2 linked regions of the Piscinibacter gummiphilus genome follow. The protein of the gene in region 1 interacts with the protein of each later gene in a pairwise test. Links are inferred from orthologs where the notes say so. Each region holds a gene or a part of one and is shown on either strand. Other genes may lie near its edges. The genes, in order: recJ and A4W93_RS26540.

Region 1 (10,476 bases):
GAGCAGCAGCGCCGCCACCTGCCCGAGCGTGGGCTGGTGGCCCACGATGAGCACCGGCTCGCTGGCATCGGGCCAGCGCGCCGCGCTCAGCAGCGCCACCGGCGACGCCTCGGGGGCGATCGCCGGCACGGTCTTGAAGTTGCGGTCGAGGGCCTTGGCCGTCTGCTGCGTGCGGACCGCCGGGCTCACGAGGATGCGCGTGGAGTGGGCGAGCCGCTGGTTCAGCCACTCGGCCATGCGCTGGGCCTGTCGCTCGCCCTTCGTGGTGAGCGAACGGTCGAGGTCGGACTGACCCTCCTTGATCACGTGGGCTTCGGCATGCCGCCACAGAATGAGGTCCATCAGTCGCTCCCGGAATGTCTCGCCATCAGGGCCTGTTGCGCGCAGGGCCCTTCGGTGCCGAGGCGCACGTAGTTGCCGTCGGCCTCCAGCTCCCACGCGTCCTTCCGGTCGTGCAGGTACGGCACCAGGCATTCGTCGATCACGCGCTGGCGCAGTTTCACGTCGCGCACGGGCCACGCCACCTCGATGCGGCGGAACATGTTGCGCCCCATCCAGTCGGCGCTCGACAGGAACAGCGCCTCCTCGGCCTCGGTGGCGCCCCAGCGGAAGTACAGCACGCGCGAGTGTTCGAGCAGGCGGCCCACCACCGAGATCACGCGGATGCGGTCGGTCACGCCCGGCACCTTCGGCGGCAGCATGCAGGCGCCGCGCACGATCAGGTCGATGTGCGCGCCGGCCTTCGCGGCGTTCACCAGCGCGGCGATGATGGGCACGTCGGTCAGTGCGTTGATCTTCGCGACGATGCGGGCCGGCTTGCCGTCGCGGGCAGCCGCGGCCACCTGGTCGATGTGGTTGACCATCTGCCGGTGCAGCGCGAACGGCGCCTGCAGCAGCTGGCGCAGCGGGCGCGTCTTGCCGAGGCTCGCGAGCTGCTGGAACACCGCGTCGGCGTCCGAGGTCAGGTCGGCATCGGACGTCAGGTAGCCCACGTCGGTGTAGAGCCGCGCGGTCTTCGGGTTGTAGTTGCCGGTGGAGAGGTGGCCGTAGCGGCGCAAGCGCGTGCCTTCGCGGCGCGTGACCAGCAGCAGCTTCGCGTGGGTCTTCAGGCCCACGATGCCGTACACCACCTGCGCGCCCACGGCCTCCAGCCGCTCCGCCCAGTTGATGTTGGCCTCTTCGTCGAAGCGGGCCTTCAGCTCCACGACGGCCATCACTTCCTTGCCGCGGCGGGCCGCCTCGATCAGCAGGTCCATCAGCGGCGACTCGCTGCCGGTGCGGTAGATGGTCTGCTTGATGGCCAGCACGTCGGGGTCGTGGACCGCTTCGCGCAGGAACTGCACCACCGGCTCGAACGATTCGAACGGGTGGTGCATCAGCACGTCGCGCTGCTGCAGTTGCTCGAAGATGGGAATGCCACGGGCCAGGCCGGCCGGCCACGGTGCGTCGTAGGGCGGGAAATGCAGCTCGGGTGCCACGGCGCCGTCGATCAGCGCGTTCAGGCGCACGAGGTTCACCGGCCCGTTGACCTGGTACAGCGCCGCCGGCGGCAGCGCGAACTGCTCCAGCAGGAACTGCGACAGCTCGGGCGGGCAGGTGTTGACCACCTCGAGCCGGATGGCCTGGCCGAAGTGGCGCGTGGTCAGGCCCGAACGCAGGGCCTGGCGCAGGTTCGTCACGTCCTGCTCGTCGACCTCGAGGTCGGAGTCGCGCGTGAGGCGGAACTGCGAGAAGGCCTCGACCTCGCGGCCGGGGAACAGCTCGTCGAGGTGGGCGCGGATCACGCTCGTCAGCAGCACGAAGGACTGCGTGCCGCCGGAGATCTCGGCCGGCAGGCGGATCACGCGCGGCAGCACCCGCGGCACCTTCACGATGGCGATGGTGTTCTCGCGGCCGAACGCGTCCTTGCCGCCCAGGCGCACGATGAAGTTCAGCGACTTGTTGGCGACCTGCGGGAACGGGTGCGACGGGTCGAGGCCCACCGGCACCAGCAGCGGCCGCACCTGGCGGTGGAAGAACTGGCTCACCCACTGGCGCTGCGCCTCGTTGCGCTCGCTGTGGTTGAGGATCTCGATGTGGTGCTTCTTCAGCGCCGGCATCACCTCGTCGTTGAACGCGTGGTACTGGTCGTCGATGAGCGCGTGGGCGTCGGCGGCGATGGCCTCCAGGTCGCGGTTCGAGACCCCGGCCCCGGGCACGCGCGCCGCCTCGATGTAGTCGGCGAACCGCACCTCGAAGAACTCGTCCATGTTGGACGACACGATGCAGATGTACCGCAGCCGTTCGAGCAGCGGGACGTCGGGGCGCCGGGCCTGGGCGAGCACCCGCCGGTTGAAGTTCAGTATGGCGCGTTCGCGGTTCAGCAGGGCGAGCGTCGGGGCGTCATCGGTCATGACACCAGTTTATGAAAGTCCGATGGCGGTTTTGTGACAGTCGTCACGACAGTGTCACGGGCGAGCACTAGGTGTCCGATGAACTGGCTGCACACCGCGTCCCAATCCATCGTCAACGCACGCGAACGGGCCTGATCTCGAGGCACTTCGAGTGCTTTCAGCGCCGCGGTGCGCAGATCCTCGTGGAGCACGCCCCCCGCGGCATCGGATCCCAGCACGTCCAGCGGACCGGGCACGGGGTAGGCCGCGACCGGCGTGCCGCAGGCCAGGGCCTCCAGCATCACGAGGCCGAAGGTCTCCGAGCGGCCGGGGAACACGAAGGCATCGGCCGCGCTGTAGATGTTCACCAGTTCGCTGCGGGGCACCACGCCGCGCCAGTGCACGTTCGGATAGGCGCGCTGCAGGCGTTCCTGGAGCGGACCCACGCCGTAGACCACCTTCGAGCCGGGCAGGTCCAGGTCGAGGAAGGCCTCGAGGTTCTTCTCGTAGCTCAGGCGCCCGACGTGGAGGAAGACGGGACGCGGCAGGCCGAGGTCGGCGCCCTCGACCGGCTTGAAGAGCCGCAGGTCGACCCCGTGCGACCAGGGCTTGAGCGGCGCGAAGCCGTAGCCTTCGAGGATGCCGTACATGCCGTGGCTCGGCACCAGGATGCCGGACGACGGCGCGTGGAAGCGGCGGAACCAGGCGTAGCCCCAGCGCTCGGGAATGTGCAGCGCCCGCGCGAGGATCTCGGGGAACCGGGTGTGGAAGGCCGTGGTGAAGCGGCGCTTGTGCTTGAGGCACCAGGCCCGTGCCGCCGAGCCGAGCGGCCCTTCGGTGGCGATGTGGATCGCGTCCGCGTCGGCGGCTTCCAGCAGCTTCGCGACCTGTCGGCCCGGCCGCCAGGCGAGTTCGATCTCGCGGTACCCGGGACAGGCGAAGCGCCGGAAGCCGGACGGCTCGATCAGCACCACCTCGTGGCCGCGAGCGAGCAGGCCCTCGTGCAGTTCCACGAGTGTGGTGACCACCCCGTTGACCTGGGGCTTCCAGGCGTCGGTGACCAGTGCGACCTTCATGCGGCCACCGCCACCGCAGGGACCGCACGGCCGGGCAGGCGGGCCGACCAGTCGAGGATTTCGAGCCGGCCGTCGGCGTGTTCGACCAGGGCCGTGAGGCTCTCGACCCAGTCGCCGTCGTTGGCGTACAGAACGCCTTCGATGTCGCGCATCTCGGCGTGGTGGATGTGGCCGCAGACCACCCCGTGCACGCCGCGCCGGCGCGCCTCGCGGGCCACGGCGTTCTCGAAGTCGCCCACGTAGCTCACGGCCCGCTTGACCTTGAGCTTCAGGTACTTGGAGAGGCTCCAGTACGGCAGGCCGAGGCGGGCCCGCAGGGAGTTCAGGTAGCGGTTGAGCTTCAACGTGAACTCGTACAGCGTGTCGCCCACGTGGGCGAGCCACTTGGCGCACTGGATCACGCCGTCGAACAAGTCGCCGTGCATGACCCACAGCTTGCGGCCGTCGGCCGTCTCGTGGATCCACTCCTCGGCCACGTCGATGCCGCCGAAGTTGTGGCCCACGTAGCGCCGGGCGAATTCGTCGTGGTTGCCGGGGATGAAGATCACCCGCGTGCCCTTGCGCGCCTTGCGCAGCAGCTTCTGCACCACGTCGTTGTGGGCCTGCGGCCAGTACCAGCTGCGGCGCAGCTGCCAGCCGTCGATGATGTCGCCCACCAGGAACAGGTGGTCGCACTCCACGTGTCTCAGGAAATCGAGCAGCGCCTCGGCCTGGCAGCCGGGTGTCCCCAGGTGCAGGTCGGAGATCCAGACCGCACGGTATCTCGCCTTGCGGCCGGGCGACGGTTCGTCGTCCGGCGGCGGCTCGGCCCATGCACGGAGGATGGCGGCTTCGGTTTGCATGGACCTGCATCGTCCCCCCCGGGTGTGACGCGGCCGTGGCGCCCGCATGAACCCTTGGTGACGGGGCCGCCGTAGGGGCATTGCGCCCCAACCGGGATAATCCACCCATGCACCTGATGATTCCGTTCGCCTCCGTGATGTCCGACAGCGGGCTCCACACGCTCCGCGACCTGACGCTGCCGAACCTGTCGAAACTGTTCGCCCGACTCACCCCGACGCGACGCACCGGCACCGACGAATACACGCTCAACACCCCGCACGAACGCGCGCTGGCCGAGGCCTTCGGCTGGTCCGGCGACGACGGCTGCCTGCCCTGGGCGGCCCACGCCGCCGCGGCCGACGGTGTCGACACCGGCACGGCGGCCTGGGGCCAGCTGACCCCGGTCCACTGGCACGTGGGCGCCGACCACGTGAGCCTCGCCGATCCGCACGCCCTCTTCCTCAGCGCCCAGGCCTCGCACACGCTGTACGAGGCGGTGAAGCCGCTGTTCGAGAGCGAGGGCTGGTCGCTCGCCTGGGGCTCGCCCGGCCGCTGGTTCGCCGCCCACGACAGCCTCGACAACCTGCCCTCCGCGTCGCTCGACCGCGTGGTGGGCCGCAACATCGACCTGTGGATGCCCACGCACCCGCAGGCGCGCCTCCTGCGCCGGCTGCAGAACGAGGTGCAGATGCTGCTGTACCAGCACTCGCTGAACGACGAACGCGTGGGGCTCGGCGCGCTCCCGGTCAACTCGTTCTGGCTGAGCGGCTGCGGCCGCGCCCAGCCGGTGCCGGAAGACCGGGACCGCGTCGTCGACCACCGCCTGCGCCAGCCCGCCCTCGCGGGCGACTGGGCCGGCTGGGCCGAGGCCTGGCGGGCGCTCGACGCCGGCCCGCTCGCCGAGGCCGCCGAACGCGCGCGCCAGGACCAGCCGGTGACCCTCACGCTGTCCGGCGAACGCTTCGCCCAGCGCCTCGAACTGCAGCCGCAGCCGCTGTGGACCCGCATGCGCCGGCAGTTCAGCGCGCCCGCCCCCTACCCGCTGCTGGCGGCCCTGTGATGAACACCCCCTCCATTGTCCGCCGCGACGTGCCGCCCCGCCCCCTCTGGGCGCTGGAGCAGGCCGGCGTGCCTCCGCTGCTCGCGCGGCTCTTCGCCGCCCGCGGCGTGAGCCGCTTCGACGAACTCGACGACGGCCTCGCCCGCCTGCTGCCCCCCGCGCAGCTCAAGGGCGCGACCGAGGCCGCGCGGTTCCTCGCCGACGCCCTCGCCGCCCGGCGGCGCATCTGCGTCGTCGCCGACTACGACTGCGACGGCGCCACCGCCTGCGCCGTCGCGCTGCGCGGCCTCGCGCTGCTCGGCGCCGCACCGGGCACGCTGACCCACGTGGTGCCCGACCGCGCGGTGCACGGCTACGGCCTGACGCCCGCCATCGTCGAACTGGCGATGACCGTGACACCCGACGTGCTGCTGACCGTCGACAACGGCATCGCGAGCCTCGCCGGCGTGGCCCACGCCCGCGCCCGCGGGCTCGACGTGGTCGTCACCGACCACCACCTGCCGGCCAAGGAAGACGGCGTCGGCACGGTGCTGCCCGACGCCACGGTGATCGTGAACCCGAACCAGCCGGACTGCGGCTTCGAGAGCAAGAACCTCGCGGGCGTGGGCGTGATGTTCTACGTGCTGCTGGCCCTGCGTTCCGAGCTGCGCTCGCGCGGCGCCTTCACGCCCGAGAACCAGCCGCGCCTGGATGCGCTGCTCGACCTGGTGGCGCTGGGCACGGTGGCCGACGTCGTGCGGCTCGACGCGAACAACCGCCGCCTCGTCGCCCAGGGCCTGAAGCGCATCCGTGCCGGGAAGATGCAGGCCGGGGTCGCCGCGCTGTTCGCCGCGGCCGGGCGCGACGCGCGGCGTGCGTGCGGCTTCGACTTCGGCTTCGCGATCGGCCCGCGCATCAATGCCGCGGGCCGGCTGTCCGACATGACGCTGGGCATCGAATGCCTGCTGACGGACGACCCCGCGCGCGCGCACGAACTCGCCCAGCAGCTCGACACCATCAACCGCGAACGCCGCGAGGTGGAGGCCGGCATGCGCGAGCACGCCGAGGGCATGCTCGAGGACCTGCTGGCCCAGGGCGGCCTCGCCGGCGACCCGCCGCCCGCGCTCGCGCTCTACGACCCCGATTTCCACGAGGGTGTGGTCGGCATCGTCGCCGGCCGCATGAAGGACCGGCTGCACCGGCCCACCTTCGTGTTCGCGAAGGGCCAGGACGGCCTGCTCAAGGGCTCGGGCCGCTCCATCCCCGGCTTCCACCTGCGCGACGCGCTGGACCTCGTCAGCAAGCGCCACCCCGGCGTGCTGGTGCGTTTCGGTGGCCACGCGATGGCCGCCGGCGCGACGCTGGCCGAGAGCGACTTCCCCGTGTTCGAGCGCGCACTGCGCGAGGTGGCCGGCGAGTGGCTGGACGCCGCCACGCTGTCGCGCACGCTGATGACCGACGGCCCGCTCGAGGCCGGCTACTTCACCCCCGAAACCGTGCGCTCGCTCGACGCCCAGGTGTGGGGCCAGGCCTTCGAGCCCCCGGTGTTCAGCGACGAGGTGGAGGTGATCTCCCAGCGGCTCGTGGGCGAGAAGCACCTGAAGCTCGCCGTGCGCCACGGCGGCACGGTGCGGGACGCCATCTGGTTCGGGCACAGCGAACCGGTGGGCGAACGCGTCACCCTCGCCTATCAATTGCGATTGGATGAGTACAACGGGAAACAAAGAGTCCAAATGATCGTCGAAGGGATCGTCTGAACCACCAGGAACCCTCGCCATGCCCATCGCCCGCCGCCTGTTCATCCTGACCTCCCTCCTGCTGACCGGCGCCTGCGTGCGCGCCGATCCGCAACTCGGGGTGGTCACCGTCGCGAAGGGCCTCGAGAACCCCTGGGGCATCGCCTTCCTGCCCGACGGGCGGATGCTCGTCACCGAACGCCCCGGGCGCCTGCGCCTCGTCACGCCGGACGGCAAGCTGGGCGCCCCGATCGACGGCGTGCCCAAGGTCGACGCCCGCGGCCAGGGCGGCCTGCTCGACGTGGTGCTCGACCCGTCCTTCGCGGCGAACCGCCGGGTCTACCTCAGCTACTCGGAGCCGGGCACCGGCGACGACACGGGCAAGAACGGCACGGCCGTGGCCCGCGGCCGGCTCGACGGCAACCGCCTCGCCGACGTGGCGGTGATCTTCCGCCAGAAGGACAAGCACGCCGGCACCGCCCACTTCGGCTCGCGCCTCGTGTTCGACCGCAGCGGCCGCCTGTTCATCACCCTCGGTGACCGCTTCGCCCGCCGTGCCGACGCGCAGCACCTCGGCACCCACTTCGGCAAGACGATCCGCATCGAGGCCAACGGCGGCGTGCCGGACGACAACCCGTTCGTGAAGACGCCCGGCGCCCTGCCCGAGATCTGGAGCTACGGGCACCGCAACATGCAGGGCGCCGCGCTGCACCCCACCACCGGCGAACTGTGGACCCACGAGCACGGCCCGCAGGGCGGCGACGAGGTCAACGTGGACCTCGGCGGGCGCAACTACGGCTGGCCGGTGATCACCTTCGGCGCCGAGTACGGCAGCGGCCAGAAGATCGGCGAAGGCACCTCCAAGCCCGGCATCGAGGACCCGGTCACCTACTGGGTGCCGTCCATCGCCCCGAGCGGCATGGCCTTCCTGACGAGCGACCGCTACCCCGGCTGGAAGGGCAGCCTCTTCGTCGGCGCGCTGCGGGGCAAGGTGCTCGTGCGCCTGGAGCTCGACGGCCGCAAGGTGGTGCGCGAGGAACGCCTGCTCGCCGACCTCGACGAGCGCCTGCGCGACGTGCGCCAGGGCCCGGACGGCTGGCTGTACCTGCTGACGGACAACGACGACGGGCGGATTCTGCGACTCACGCCACGCTGAAAGGACCTGCGCCGGGCACGGGGTCCACCCGCTGCCTACAATGTCTCGGTGGAAACCCTGAACAACGACCTCAACGCCGACCTGCACTGCCACTCCGTGGTGTCGGACGGCACGCTCACGCCCGAGGTGCTCGCCGCCCGGGCGAAGGCGAACGGGGTCGCCCTGTGGGCCCTCACCGACCACGACGAGGTGGGCGGACAGCACCGCGCCCTGGCCGCCGCCCGCGAGCAGGGCATGGCGTACCTCACCGGCGTCGAGATCTCGGTCACCTTCGCGAACGTCACGGTGCACATCGTGGGCCTCGGCTTCGACCCCGACGACACCACGCTCGTGCAGGGCCTGTGGGCCACCCGCAACGGCCGCGAGGCGCGCGCCCGCGAGATGGCCGAAGGCCTGGCGAAGGCCGGCATCACCGGCACGTACGAGGGGGCGCTCAAGTACGTCGGCAACCCCGAACTCATCTCCCGCACGCACTTCGCCCGCCACCTGGTGGACAGCGGCGTGTGCAGCGACACCCAGGAGGTGTTCCGCCGCTACCTGATCGAGGGCCGCCCCGGCTACGTGCCCCACCGCTGGGCGAAGCTCGGCGACGCGGTGCGCTGGATCACCGGCGCCGGCGGCACGGCCGTCATCGCCCACCCGGGCCGCTACAAGTTCACGCCGAACGAGGAGTACGCGCTCTTCACCGAGTTCATCGCCCACGGCGGGCGTGGCGTGGAGGTCATCACCGGCAGCCACACGGCGGCCGACTTCGTGAAGTACGCCGGCATGGCGACCGAGTTCGACCTGCTGGCCTCGCGGGGCTCCGACTTCCACAGCCCCGAGGAAAGCCACGTCGACCTGGGCCGGCTGCCGCCGCTGCCCGCGAAGCTGACCCCGGTGTGGCAGGCGCTCGCGCACCGCGTGGCGTCGCCGGCGTGAAGGGGCACCACCCCACCCTCGGCATCGCGCTGATCCTGCTGATGGCGGGGTGCTTCGCGACGATGGACACGTCCATCAAGTACCTCGGCGCGTTCGTGCCGGTGCTGCTGATCATGTGGGGCCGCTACCTGACCCAGACGCTCGTGATGACCGTCTGGCTGCTGCGCTCGAAGACGTCGACCTTCCGCGCGGCCCATCCGAAGTTCCAGCTGCTGCGCGGCATCCTGCTGCTGCTCACGAGTTCGGCAAGCTTCTACGGCGTGCAGTACCTGCCCGTCGCCGAGTTCACCGCCATCAACATGCTCACGCCGGTGATCGTCACGCTGCTCGCGGGCTGGGTGCTGCACGAGCGGGTCTCGGCGCTGCGCTGGGCGCTGGTGTGCGGCGGCTTCGCGGGCGCGCTGATCGTCATCCGCCCGGGCAGCGGCATGTTCGGCTGGGCGGTGTTCCTGCCGCTCGCCGGGGCCGTGAGCTACGCGAGCTTCCAGGTGCTCACGAGCAAGCTCGCCGCGCTCGAGAGCCCGTTCACCACGCACTTCTACACGGGCCTGACCGGCACCGCGGTGCTCACGCCGCTGCTGCTGTCGAGCCCGATCGACATCGTCGGCACCCTGCAGGCCGCCACCGCCGGCCACCTCGCGCTGATGCTCGGCATCGGCCTGCTCGGCACCACCGGCCACCTGCTGCTGATCCTCGCGCTGGGCCTCGCGCCCACGTCGACGCTGATGCCGTTCGTCTATACGCAGATCGCCTTCGCCGCGGCCGTCAGCTACGCGGTGCTGGGCCACGCGCCCGACCAGTGGGGCTGGGTCGGCATGGGCGTGGTGGCCGTGTGCGGCGCGGCCAGCGCCTGGCTCAACGTGCGCAAGGGGGCGGTGCCCTCCTCGGCCGTCGCGGCCGACACGATCGCGGACTGATCGCCAAGCGGCCGCAGCCCTGGCGGCGGACACGCGGCGCCCCTGTAGGACAAGCGCGCAAACCGGCTCGGCTGCGTGAAAACCCCCGCGTGCACGGCGTCCCCCGGCGCAATCATGGACCTCACACCGTTTTTCGGAGAGGTCCATGAACCCCAGGAACGATGGCCCCGGCGCCTCCGCGCTGGTGGCCGAGGACGACGCGGCGAGCCAGGTGCTCGCGATGGCGGTGCTCGAACGAGAAGGCCTGCACGTGACGGTGGTGGGCGACGGCGCCGAGGCCGTGGCGGCCTGGCGGGCGGGGCACTACGACATCCTCTTCCTCGACAACCACATGCCGCGCATGAACGGGCGCGACGCGGCCACCGAGATCCGTGCCGCCGAACGCAGCGAGGGCCGCGCCCGCACGCCCATCATCGGCATCACCGCGAGCGGCCTGC
Region 2 (10,610 bases), 1.5 Mb from region 1 along the record:
CGCCGACATCTCGAAGGGCGCCTACGTGCTCGCCGAGCCGAGCGAAGTGGGCCTGAACAAGAAGGCCCAGGCCGTCATCATCGCCACCGGTTCCGAAGTGGGCCTCGCGCTGCACGCGCAGCAGCTGCTCGCCGTCAAGGGCATCGCGGTGCGTGTGGTCTCCATGCCCAGCACCACGGTGTTCGACCGCCAGTCGGTCGCCTACAAGAACGACGTTCTGCCGGCGAAGCTGCCGCGCATCGCCGTCGAGATGGGCTCCACCGACGGCTGGTGGAAGTACGGCGTCTCGGCCGTCGTGGGCATCGACACCTTCGGCGAATCGGCGCCTGCCGGCGTGCTGTTCAAGCACTTCGGCTTCACCGCTGAAAACGTCGTGGACACCGTCCGCGTCGTGCTCGGCAAGGGCTGACAGACATCACCCCCGTGGCCACCCGCCGCGGGGGCTGACGTGGGTCCAACGACCTCTTTCTTTCAATCGACCTCACCCAGGAGAGTAGACATGACGATCAAGATCGGTATCAACGGTTTCGGCCGCATCGGCCGCATGGTGTTCCGCGCCGCCGTGAAGAACTTCAAGGACGTGGAGATCGTCGCGATCAACGACCTGCTGGAACCCGACTACCTCGCGTACATGCTGCAGTACGACTCGGTGCACGGCCGCTTCGACGGTGAAGTCTCCGTCGACGGCAACACGCTGATCGTCAACGGCAAGAAGATCCGCCTGACCGCGGTCAAGGATCCGGCCGAGCTGAAGTGGGGCGAGGTCGGCGCCGACGTGGTCGTCGAGTCCACCGGCCTGTTCCTGACGAAGGAAACCGCCGAGAAGCACCTGGCCGCCGGCGCGAAGAAGGTCATCCTGTCGGCCCCGTCGAAGGACGACACCCCGATGTTCGTCTACGGCGTGAACCACGAGACGTACAAGGGCGAGGCCATCATCTCGAACGCCTCGTGCACCACGAACTGCCTGGCGCCGCTCGCCAAGGTGCTGAACGACAAGTGGGGCATCAAGCGCGGCCTGATGACCACGGTGCACGCCGCCACGGCCACGCAGAAGACCGTCGACGGCCCGTCGAACAAGGACTGGCGCGGCGGCCGCGGCATCCTCGAGAACATCATCCCGTCGAGCACGGGCGCGGCCAAGGCCGTGGGTGTCGTGATTCCCGAGCTGAACAAGAAGCTGACCGGCATGTCGTTCCGCGTGCCCACGTCCGACGTCTCGGTGGTCGACCTGACCGTCGAACTCGTCAAGGAAGCCAGCTACAAGGACATCTGCGCCGAGTTCAAGGCCCAGTCCGAAGGCGCGCTGAAGGGCGTGCTGGGCTACACGGAAGACAAGGTGGTCGCCACCGACTTCCGCGGCGACGCCCGCACCTCGATCTTCGACGCCGAGGCCGGCATCGCCCTCGACAGCACGTTCGTGAAGCTCGTGTCGTGGTACGACAACGAATGGGGCTACTCGAACAAGGTGCTCGAGATGGCGCGCGTCGTCTCCAAGTAAGCGACGCTGTCACCCTGGCGGAAGCCGGGGCCCACTGCCAGCAGTGGATCCCGGCGTTCGCCGGGATGACGGATGGAAGAACGGCTCCTTTTCAGGAGCCGTTTTTCATGGGCGCGCGCAGGCCGCGAAGCTCTTCCCCGCCAGCCCCGGCACCTGAAGCGCCACCAGCTGCTGCTGCAGCTCCGGCGACACGGCCGCGATGCGCAGCGTGTGGGTCACCACCGGCGGCACCAGCTGGGCGAGGCGCGCGGTGCGCACGCCCTTCGTGGTGACGTCGGCCAGCGCACGTTCGGCGGCCGCACGGTTGTCGAAACGGCCCAGCGCCAGGCCATCGCCCAGTTCGGGCACCTGGCGGACCTCCTCGGAGGTGACCTTGAGCCGGCGCAACTCGTCGACCTTCTTGCGCCGGGTGTCCGCGTCGGTGTACGGGCCCATGAAGACGATCCAGGCCGCCGGGGTCTCGTGGCGTGCGTCCTCGATGCGCTCGGGCGGCACGACACCGGCGATCGCCGACTGGGCCGGGCCCAGCTGGGCGGCCGTGTACGGGCCCACCTCGAGGCACACCGTGGGGGCTTCGGCGGCCGCCACGGCCGTCGTGGTGCCGCCCTTGGCGGGCCCCGTGGACAGCACCCGCACGCGCTGCGGTTCCACCTGCAGCGCGAGGCGGCCGGGTTCGCGGTCGCCCTGGGCGCGCACGCCCACGAGGTCGTCGAGCCAGCCCTGGCGCCAGCCGTAGAACGCGGCGTTGGCGATCACGAGGAGCAGGACCAGCAGCCTCAGCACGGGGCGTCCTCGGCCGCTCCCTGGAGGCGCACGCTGACCTCGCCGCTGGCGACGTCGCGCACGGTGCCCTGCGGCGTCAGCACGAGCAGTGCGCCGGACGGCGCGATGCCCTGGGCGACACCTTCGGGCAGGTCGGCGAGGGTGGTGGTGACCGCGCGGCCGCGCAGCAGGTCGCGCGCGGCGAACCGCTCCATGAACGCGGGGAAGCCGTCGCGCTGGAAGGCCACGAGGGCGTCCACCAGCGGCCGGGCGATGCGGCCGAGCGCGGCCGGGGCGCTGATGCCGGGGTCGAGTTCGTCGAGGCAGGCGTAGCCGGTCGTGAGTTCCGCCGGGGTGCCCGCAGGCAGCGGCAGCACGTTCAGGCCGACGCCGATCACCGCGAGCCGGTTGCGCCCGACCGTGGTGGACTCGATCAGGATGCCGCCGAGCTTGCGGCCGCTGAGGGCCTCGGGCGTCTGGCGGTCGAGCAGCCACAGGTCGTTGGGCCACTTGAGGCCCACGCGCGGGCCGGCGGCCGCGGGCCGCGGCTCGATGGCGTCGGCCAGCGCCACGCCCACGGCGAGCGAGAGCCCCGACCAGTCGACGTTGCCCATCGGCAGCGACAGGGAAAACGTCAGCGACGCCCCCCGGGCCGACGACCAGGTGCGCCCCATGCGGCCCCGGCCACCGGTCTGGTGCTCGGCGACGAGCAGGCAGGGCAGCACGTCGGCCGCGCGCCGGCCGAACGCGGCGCTCTCGCGGCTGCGGCGCACCTGGGCGAGGGTGGTGTCGTCCTCACCCAGCGCGCGGGCGCGCTCGAGCAGCGTGGTGTTGGTGGAGGCGGTCTGCGGGACCACCTCGATGCTCAGCCCGGGCAGCAGCGGCTCGAGTTCTTCCCAGAGCGATTCGGCATTCCACAGGAGGGTCATGGGCGGGGCGGGCGGGTCAGCGTTTCGGGGCGAGCATGGTGCCGCGGCAGGTGTCGGTGCCGCAGCGGCACTCGAATTCCTTCTTCAGCTTCTTCGTGTACTTCTGGTCGATCACGAGGCCGTAGTCGTAGAACAGCTCCTCGCCGGGCAGGATGGGGCGCAGCGCCTTGATGAACACCCGGCCGTCGACCTCGTCGGCCTCGCAGTTGGGATCGCAGGCGTGGTTGATCCAGCGGGCGGAGTTGCCCTGGACGTTCCCGTCGATGACGTGTTCCTCGTCGACGTGGAAATAGAAGGTATGGTTCGGCTGGCTCGGGTCGTGCGGGTGGCGCCGCAACGCCTCGGGCCAGGTGATGACCTCGCCCTTGTACTCGATGACCGTGTCACCGGGGAGAATCTCGGCGACGGCGAAGACCCCGCGGCCGTGGACTCCCGACTGACGGACCTGGATTCGGCGCCCTGACGTGGGGGCGGCGGCGGAAATGCGGTTTTTCGGGGTCTTGGCGGCGCGGGCTTGCGTCATCATCGTCTTTGGGTACATTGAAATCGTAGGTGCGCGCATGAGCGTGCGTGCGCCTGCGGCGCGCGTGCGTATACACGCACACAAGCCTCGATTGTAGAGAGACACGCCGACCGGGTCGGCGTTTGCATCAGAAAGAGCCATGAGCAAGACCCTCATCATTGCCGAGAAGCCTTCCGTCGCGCAGGACATCGTGCGCGCGCTGACCCCTGTTGCCGGCAAGTTCGAGAAGCACGACGAGTACTTCGAAGGCGAGCACCACCTCGTCACCTCGGCCGTCGGCCACCTGCTCGAGATCAAGGCGCCGGAGGAGTACGACGTGAAGCGGGGCAAGTGGAGCTTCGCGAACCTGCCGGTCATCCCGCCGCACTTCGAGCTGAATCCCATCGACAAGAGCAAGGGGCGGCTGAACGCCATCGTCAAGCTCGTCAAGCGCAAGGACGTCTCCGAACTCGTCAACGCGTGTGACGCGGGCCGCGAGGGCGAACTGATCTTCCGGCTCATCCAGCAGCACAGCAAGAGCAAGCACCCGGTCAAGCGCCTGTGGCTGCAGAGCATGACGCCCGCGGCCATCCGCGAGGGCTTCGAGAACCTGCGCACCGACCAGCAGATGCTGCCGCTCGCCGACGCCGCGCGCTGCCGCTCCGAGGCCGACTGGCTCGTGGGCATCAACGGCACGCGCGCCATGACCGCGTTCAACTCGCGCGACGGCGGCTTCTTCCTGACCACCGTGGGCCGCGTGCAGACGCCCACGCTGTCCATCGTGGTGGAGCGTGAAGAGAAGATCCGCCGCCACGTCTCGCGCGACTACTGGGAAATCAAGGCCACGTTCGCCGCGCAGGCCGGCGAGTACGACGGCAAGTGGTTCGACCCGAAGTGGAAGAAGAACCCCGACGACCCCGAGCTGCGCGCCGACCGCGTGTGGAACGAGGCCGATGCCAAGGCCATCGCCGACGCCTCGCGCGGCCAGCCCGCCTCGGTCACCGAGGAATCGAAGCCCAGCACGCAGAGCGCCCCGCAGCTGTACGACCTGACCAGCCTGCAGCGCGAGGCCAACTCGCGCTTCGGCTTCTCGGCCAAGACCACGCTGTCGCTGGCCCAGGCCCTGTACGAGAAGCACAAGGTGCTGACCTACCCCCGTACCGACAGCAAGGCGCTGCCGGAGGACTACGTGCCGGTGGTCAAGCAGACCATGGAGATGCTCGCCACGGAGGACCTGCCCGGTCCGCTGCAGGCGCTGGCCGCGCATGCGCGCAAGGCCGTGAAGGAAGGCTACGTCAAGCCGAACAAGCGCATCTTCGACAACGCGAAGGTGTCGGACCACTTCGCCATCATCCCCACGCTGCAGGCCCCGAAGAGCCTCACCGAGATCGAGGCCAAGCTGTACGACATGGTCGTCAAGCGCTTCCTCGCGGTGTTCTACCCGTCGGCCGAGTTCCTGGTCACCACGCGCATCAGCACGGTGGAGGCCGCGGGCAAGTCGCACAGCTTCCAGACCAACGGCAAGGTGATGGTCAAGCCGGGCTGGCTGGCCGTGTACGGCCGCGAGGTGCAGGAGGACGACGCCAACCTCGTGGCCGTGGAGCCGGGCGAGAAGGTGCGCGCCGAAAGCGTGGACCTCAACGCGCAGAAGACCAAGCCGCCGGCGCGCTACTCGGAAGCCACGCTGCTGAGCGCGATGGAAGGCGCCGGCAAGCTGATCGACGACGACGAACTGCGCGAGGCCATGCAGGAGAAGGGCCTCGGCACCCCGGCCACGCGCGCGGCCATCATCGAAGGCCTGATCCTCGAGAAGTACATCATCCGCGACGGCCGCGAGCTGATCCCCACCGCGAAGGCCTTCCAGCTGACCACGCTGCTGCGCGGCCTCGGCGTGGAAGACCTCACCAAGCCCGAACTCACCGGCAACTGGGAGCACCAGCTGTCCGAGATGGAAAAGGGCCGCCTGAGCCGCGAGCGCTTCATGGCCGAGATCGCCGCCATGACGGAGCGCATCGTCGCGAAGGCCAAGGAATACGACCGCGACACCATCCCCGGCGACTACGCCACGCTCAAGACCCCGTGCCCGAACTGCGGTGGCGTGGTCAAGGAGAACTACCGCCGCTTCACCTGCACCGGCGCCGACGGCGCGAGCGAGGGCTGCGGCTTCTCGATCGGCAAGATTCCGGGCGGCCGCAGCTTCGAGCTCGACGAGGTGGAGCAGTTCCTCGCGAACAAGCGCATCGGCCCGCTCGAGGGCTTCCGCTCGAAGGCCGGCTGGCCGTTCACGGCCGAGCTCAAGCTGACGTTCGACGACGAGATCAAGAACTGGAAGCTCGAGTTCGACTTCGGCGAGGACGCCAAGAAGGACGGCGAGTCCGGCGAACCGGTCGACTTCTCCGACCAGCAGTCGCTGGGCCCGTGCCCGAAGTGCCAGGGCCACGTGTACGAACACGGCGCGAACTACGTGTGCGAGCACAGCGTGGGCGCGAAGGTCACCTGCGACTTCAAGACCGGCAAGATCATCCTGCAGCAGCCGGTGATCCGCGAGCAGATGACCAAGCTGCTCGAGACCGGCAAGACCGACCTGCTGGAGAATTTCGTGTCGAACAAGACGCGCCGCAAGTTCAAGGCGTTCCTCGCGTTCGACAAGAAGGAAGGCAAGGTGAGCTTCGAATTCCAGCCGCGGGCCGCGAAGCCACCGGCGGCGAAGAAGACTGCGGCCAAGACGGCCGCCAAGAAAGCGGCTTGACCGGGGTGCCGCGCCCGTGACCATGCACAGGAACAACAAGACCATGAACGTGATGACCAAGATCGTGACGCCCGCGCTGCTGGGCCTGCTGCTCGGCGGCTGTGTCAGCGTGACGATGCCCTCCGAGATCGAGGCCGCCCGCAAGGCCGCCGAGACCGCGAAGGAGCAGGCGGCCGCGAAGGACCTGATCCAGCAGGCGCGTGGCGCGGCAGGCACCGGCAAGGACAAGCCGGTCATCACGCACTCCTACATCGGCAAGGACAACCAGACCGTCGCCGACATCAAGCAGACCTGCGTGGTCGAGGCCACGCAGAAGCTCGCGCAGAGCGTGGGGACGGATGTGCGGTCGGTGGTGCTGGAGAACGAGGTGGTGACCGCGAAGGGCAAGGTGGTCGCCAACTGCAAGCTCGCGCTGCAGGAATAACGCCCCCGCGCACGTCATCCCGGCGCAGGCCGGGACCCTGGGGGTGCCTTCATGCGCCACTCGGTGAGCCACCGCCCGAGGTCCCGGCCTGTGCCGGGATGACGGTGTGTGGCGGGGGCGGTTCTACGTAGAAGACGCAACGCGCCGCTGCGGGTTTCCACGGATACTCGTGGCCCCATGCTCCTCGGCCCCGTCCTGCTCAAGCTCGTCGCGATCCTGTGTGTGATCGCGCTCGGGTACGTGGTCGGCCGGGCGCGGTGGCTGGGTGACAACGATCCGGCGCGCACGCTCGGCAATGCGGCGTTCTATATCTTCGTCCCGGCGCTGCTGTTCCGCACCACCACCCGGCTCGACATCGGCGCGATGCCGTGGGGCACGCTGATCGCCTTCTTCGTGCCGGTGGTGGCCCTGATGATCGGGGTGTACGCGGTGCTGCGCTGGCGCCTGCAGCCGGGCGAGCCGGTGGCCGGGCCCAGCGTGCGGTCCATCAGCGCCTGCTTCGGCAACACCGTGCAGATGGGCATCCCGATGGCCGCCGCGATGTTCGGCGAGGCGGGGCTGTCGATCCACGTGGCCCTGGTGAGCCTGCATGCGCTCACGCTGCTGACCATGCTCACGGCCTTCGTCGAGATGGACCTCGCGCGCGACCGCGTGCGCCAGGGCGGCGGCGACACCCACGTCGGGCGCATGCTGCTGACCACCGCCCGCAACACCGTGATCCACCCCGTCGTGCTGCCGATCCTGGCCGGGTTCGCCTGGAACGTGCTCGGCCTGCCGCTGCCGGGCCTCGTCGACGAGACCCTGCTGCAGCTCGGCCAGGCCGTGGTGCCGCTGTGCCTCGTGCTGATCGGGATGTCGCTCGCCTACTACGGGCTCAAGGGCGCCTTGCGCGGGGCCCTGTGGCTGTCGGCGCTGAAGCTGCTGGTGCTGCCGCTGGCCGTGCTGGTGGTGGGCCACTGGGGGTTCGGCCTCACCGGCCTGCCGCTCGCGGTGGTGGTGATGGCCGGCGCGCTGCCGGTGGGCAACAACGCGCTGATCTTCTCGCAGCGCTACCGGACGCTGGAGGCCGAGGCCACGGCGACCACCGTGGTCTCGACGATCCTGTTCGCCGCCAGCGCGCCGCTGTGGCTCTGGGTGCTGAGCCTGATCCGCTGATCAGGTCGAACGGGCGACCAGGTCGAAGTGCTCGACCACGGGCGGCGCCGCGAAGAACGGGCCCACGATGGCGCGCCACTGCGGGAACAGCGGGCCTTCGCGGAAGTCCTTCATGTGGTTGTCCAGCGTCTCCCAGTAGATCATCAGCAGGTAGCGCTCGGGCGACTCGATGCCGCGGTTGACCTTGTAGCCGCGGAAGCCGGGCGACTTCGCGATCACGGTCTCGACCCCGCGCTGGATGGCTTCGTCGAAGGCGGCGTTCTGGCCGGGCTGGATGCGGATGTCGGCAAACTCAAGAATCATGGGATCTCCAAGGGGGACGAGGGCCGGAGCATAGGGCCATCGCGGCGTGGACCGTGTCGGGCCCGACACGGTTGTGACCGCGTGCCTCGTCCTGGCAACATGTCAAATTTTGTCACTTTTACCGCCGCCATCCAAAAACAGTGGAAAAATGCGCGTTCCATCGGCGAACGCCGGTGACAAATTGCATCTTTTGTGTTGCGCCCCGGCGCAATCACTCAAACTCCACCGCACGACTGCCACGGCCCCGCCGAAGCAGTGTGCGCCTCAGCAGTAAAACGAAGTACATCCGGTCACGGATTCACACGGGTTGGGTATCAAGGCCCTCCTGAGAATGCCGAGAAACCGGATGGGGAAACCGCGAGCGGCCCCATGGTGTGGCCGCCACGGACAGGGAGAAATTCCAGATGAAGAACGCGCGTTTTTGGTCCGCCCTGCTGGCGGTGGCGGTCCTGTCCGCCTGCGGCGGCAGCAAGGGGGCTGAGGAAACCGGCACCACCACGCCGTCGAACGGCACGGCCGGTTCGGGCTCCGGCGGCACCGACACCGGTTCCAACACGGGCTCCGGCTCGGGTTCGGGTTCGGGGTCCGGCAGCGGCTCGGGCACCGGTTCCGGTTCGGGCTCCACCACGCCGGTCCTGACGCTGACCCGCACCGGGTCGGGCACCATCACCTCCGCCCCCGCAGGCATCTCCTGCGGCGGCACCTGCTCCGCGTCGTTCGCCACCGGCACGGCCGTCGAACTGACCGCCACCGCCGGCTCGGGCTACACGTTCTCGGGCTGGACCGGCGGCGGCTGCTCCGGTACCGCGTCCTGCAAGGTCACGCTGAGCTCGTCCCAGGTCGTCCAGGCCGACTTCGTGCCGGCGACCGTCACCGGCACGCAGTACGTGCCCCTGACGCTGGCCTCCGGCCCCGCCGCGGCGCGTGTTCCGGTGCGCACCGGCGTGCCGTTCCCGGTCGGCGCCGTCAGCAGCATCGCGAAGCTGCGCCTCGAGACCACGGCCGGCACCGAAGTGCCTGCGCAGTTCGACGCGCTGGTCTACTGGCCCGACGGTTCCGTCAAGGTCGCGCTGACCCAGATCGTCGCGAGCCTCGGCTCGCAGGCCGACTACCGCGTCGCCTACGGCCCGAACGTGTCCCGCGCCTCGCTGGCCACCCCGGTGAGCGTCACCGGCACCGGCAGCACCGGCCTGACCGTGGACACCGGCCTCGTGCAGTTCGCCGTGACCACGAAGGGCGTGGTCAACAAGGTCTCGCGCAAGAGCGGCACCGTCTACAACCCGGTCATCGACGGCGGCGAGTTCTTCCTCGTCAACGCGAAGGACAACCTCGAATACACGGCGTCCGCTGCCGGCGACGCCGTCGTGACGGTCGAGGAGAGCGGCCCGCTGCGCGCCGTGGTGAAGGCCACCGGCACGCTGACGGCCTCCGGCGGCTCGAACCCGATCAAGTACCTGGTGCGCTACTACGCCAGCCAGGGCTCGGACAAGATCGACGTCGAGGCGACGATCATCGACGACCGCAAGGAAGACAACGTCCAGGTCGTGCCCACCACGTTCGCGTTCGCCGCGAAGGCGCTGGGCCTGCGCTGGAACTACGTCGCGACGTCGGCCGAGTACCGCTTCGGCGGCGAGAACGGCGCGGCCTACGGCGGCACGGCCGCCGGCGAGACCTACATCGCGCAGGGCGGCAAGTTCAACTACGTCGACGGCGTCGACAACGGCCACACCTTCAGCTACACCGGCGCCGGCACGGGCGCCAAGGCCCCGGGCTGGATGGCCGTCGACGGCGGCAATGCGCACATCGGCGTGATGGTGAAGGACTTCTGGCAGCAGTTCCCGAACGAGCTGAGCGTCAACACCACCACGAAGACGATCACCGCGTCGCTGTTCCCGGCCCGTTCCGTGGGCGCCACCGCGCAGACCACCGCGCCGGCCCCCACCGCTACCGAGTACCTCCGCGCGAACACGCTGTACTTCGCTCGCCCGGGTGGCGCGAAGACCTACCAGCTGCGCCTGGCCATCGACGAGGCCAAGGCCGGCACGACCGACCTCGTCGCGCTGAACGAAAGCTTCCAGCGCCACCGCCTCGAGCTGATGTCCACCCCGGCGTGGTACGCGGCCTCCGGCGTGTTCGGCGACCTGAACGTCGGCGCGTCCACCACGGGCGCCACCGGCTACAACGCCTACCTGATGCAGGACATCTACGAGCGCAGCGTCGAGAAGACCGACGGCAACGCCACGATGTTCGGCTGGCGCGACTACGGCGACCGCCTGCGCGCGGGCTGG

Evidence for each region.
Region 2: the proteins of recJ (region 1) and A4W93_RS26540 interact in binary tests that used the Escherichia coli proteins (3 or more experiments, as listed by UniProt). The link is inferred for Piscinibacter gummiphilus from one-to-one orthologs.

What each region holds. Positions count from the first base shown.
Region 1 is NZ_CP015118.1:4,331,689-4,342,164, forward strand. The notes cover bases 4,699-7,697. They hold recJ (single-stranded-DNA-specific exonuclease RecJ), read left to right. Parts: upstream 4,699-5,329; coding sequence 5,330-7,066; downstream 7,067-7,697. Other genes in these bases: A4W93_RS19630 (hypothetical protein), read left to right, coding at 4,699-5,330; A4W93_RS19640 (PQQ-dependent sugar dehydrogenase), read left to right, coding at 7,086-7,697. Also shown: phosphohistidine phosphatase SixA, read right to left, coding at 1-342; ppk1 (polyphosphate kinase 1), read right to left, coding at 342-2,393; A4W93_RS19620 (glycosyltransferase family 4 protein), read right to left, coding at 2,390-3,448; A4W93_RS19625 (UDP-2,3-diacylglucosamine diphosphatase), read right to left, coding at 3,445-4,290; more of A4W93_RS19630, read left to right, coding at 4,398-4,698; more of A4W93_RS19640, read left to right, coding at 7,698-8,201; A4W93_RS19645 (3',5'-nucleoside bisphosphate phosphatase), read left to right, coding at 8,259-9,122; A4W93_RS19650 (DMT family transporter), read left to right, coding at 9,119-10,039; A4W93_RS19655 (response regulator), read left to right, coding at 10,185-10,476. UniProt on the Escherichia coli protein: Single-stranded-DNA-specific exonuclease.
Region 2 is NZ_CP015118.1:5,787,707-5,798,316, reverse strand. The notes cover bases 3,513-6,645. They hold A4W93_RS26540 (DNA topoisomerase III), read left to right. Parts: upstream 3,513-3,851; coding sequence 3,852-6,440; downstream 6,441-6,645. Other genes in these bases: A4W93_RS26535 (hypothetical protein), read left to right, coding at 6,484-6,645; A4W93_RS26545 (SET domain-containing protein), read right to left, coding at 3,513-3,715. Outside these bases: tkt (transketolase), read left to right, coding at 1-409; gap (type I glyceraldehyde-3-phosphate dehydrogenase), read left to right, coding at 500-1,498; A4W93_RS26555 (hypothetical protein), read right to left, coding at 1,604-2,281; A4W93_RS26550 (biotin--[acetyl-CoA-carboxylase] ligase), read right to left, coding at 2,275-3,189; more of A4W93_RS26545, read right to left, coding at 3,206-3,512; more of A4W93_RS26535, read left to right, coding at 6,646-6,864; A4W93_RS26530 (AEC family transporter), read left to right, coding at 7,042-8,019; A4W93_RS26525 (antibiotic biosynthesis monooxygenase family protein), read right to left, coding at 8,020-8,322; A4W93_RS30220 (exo-rhamnogalacturonan lyase family protein), read left to right, coding at 8,727-10,610.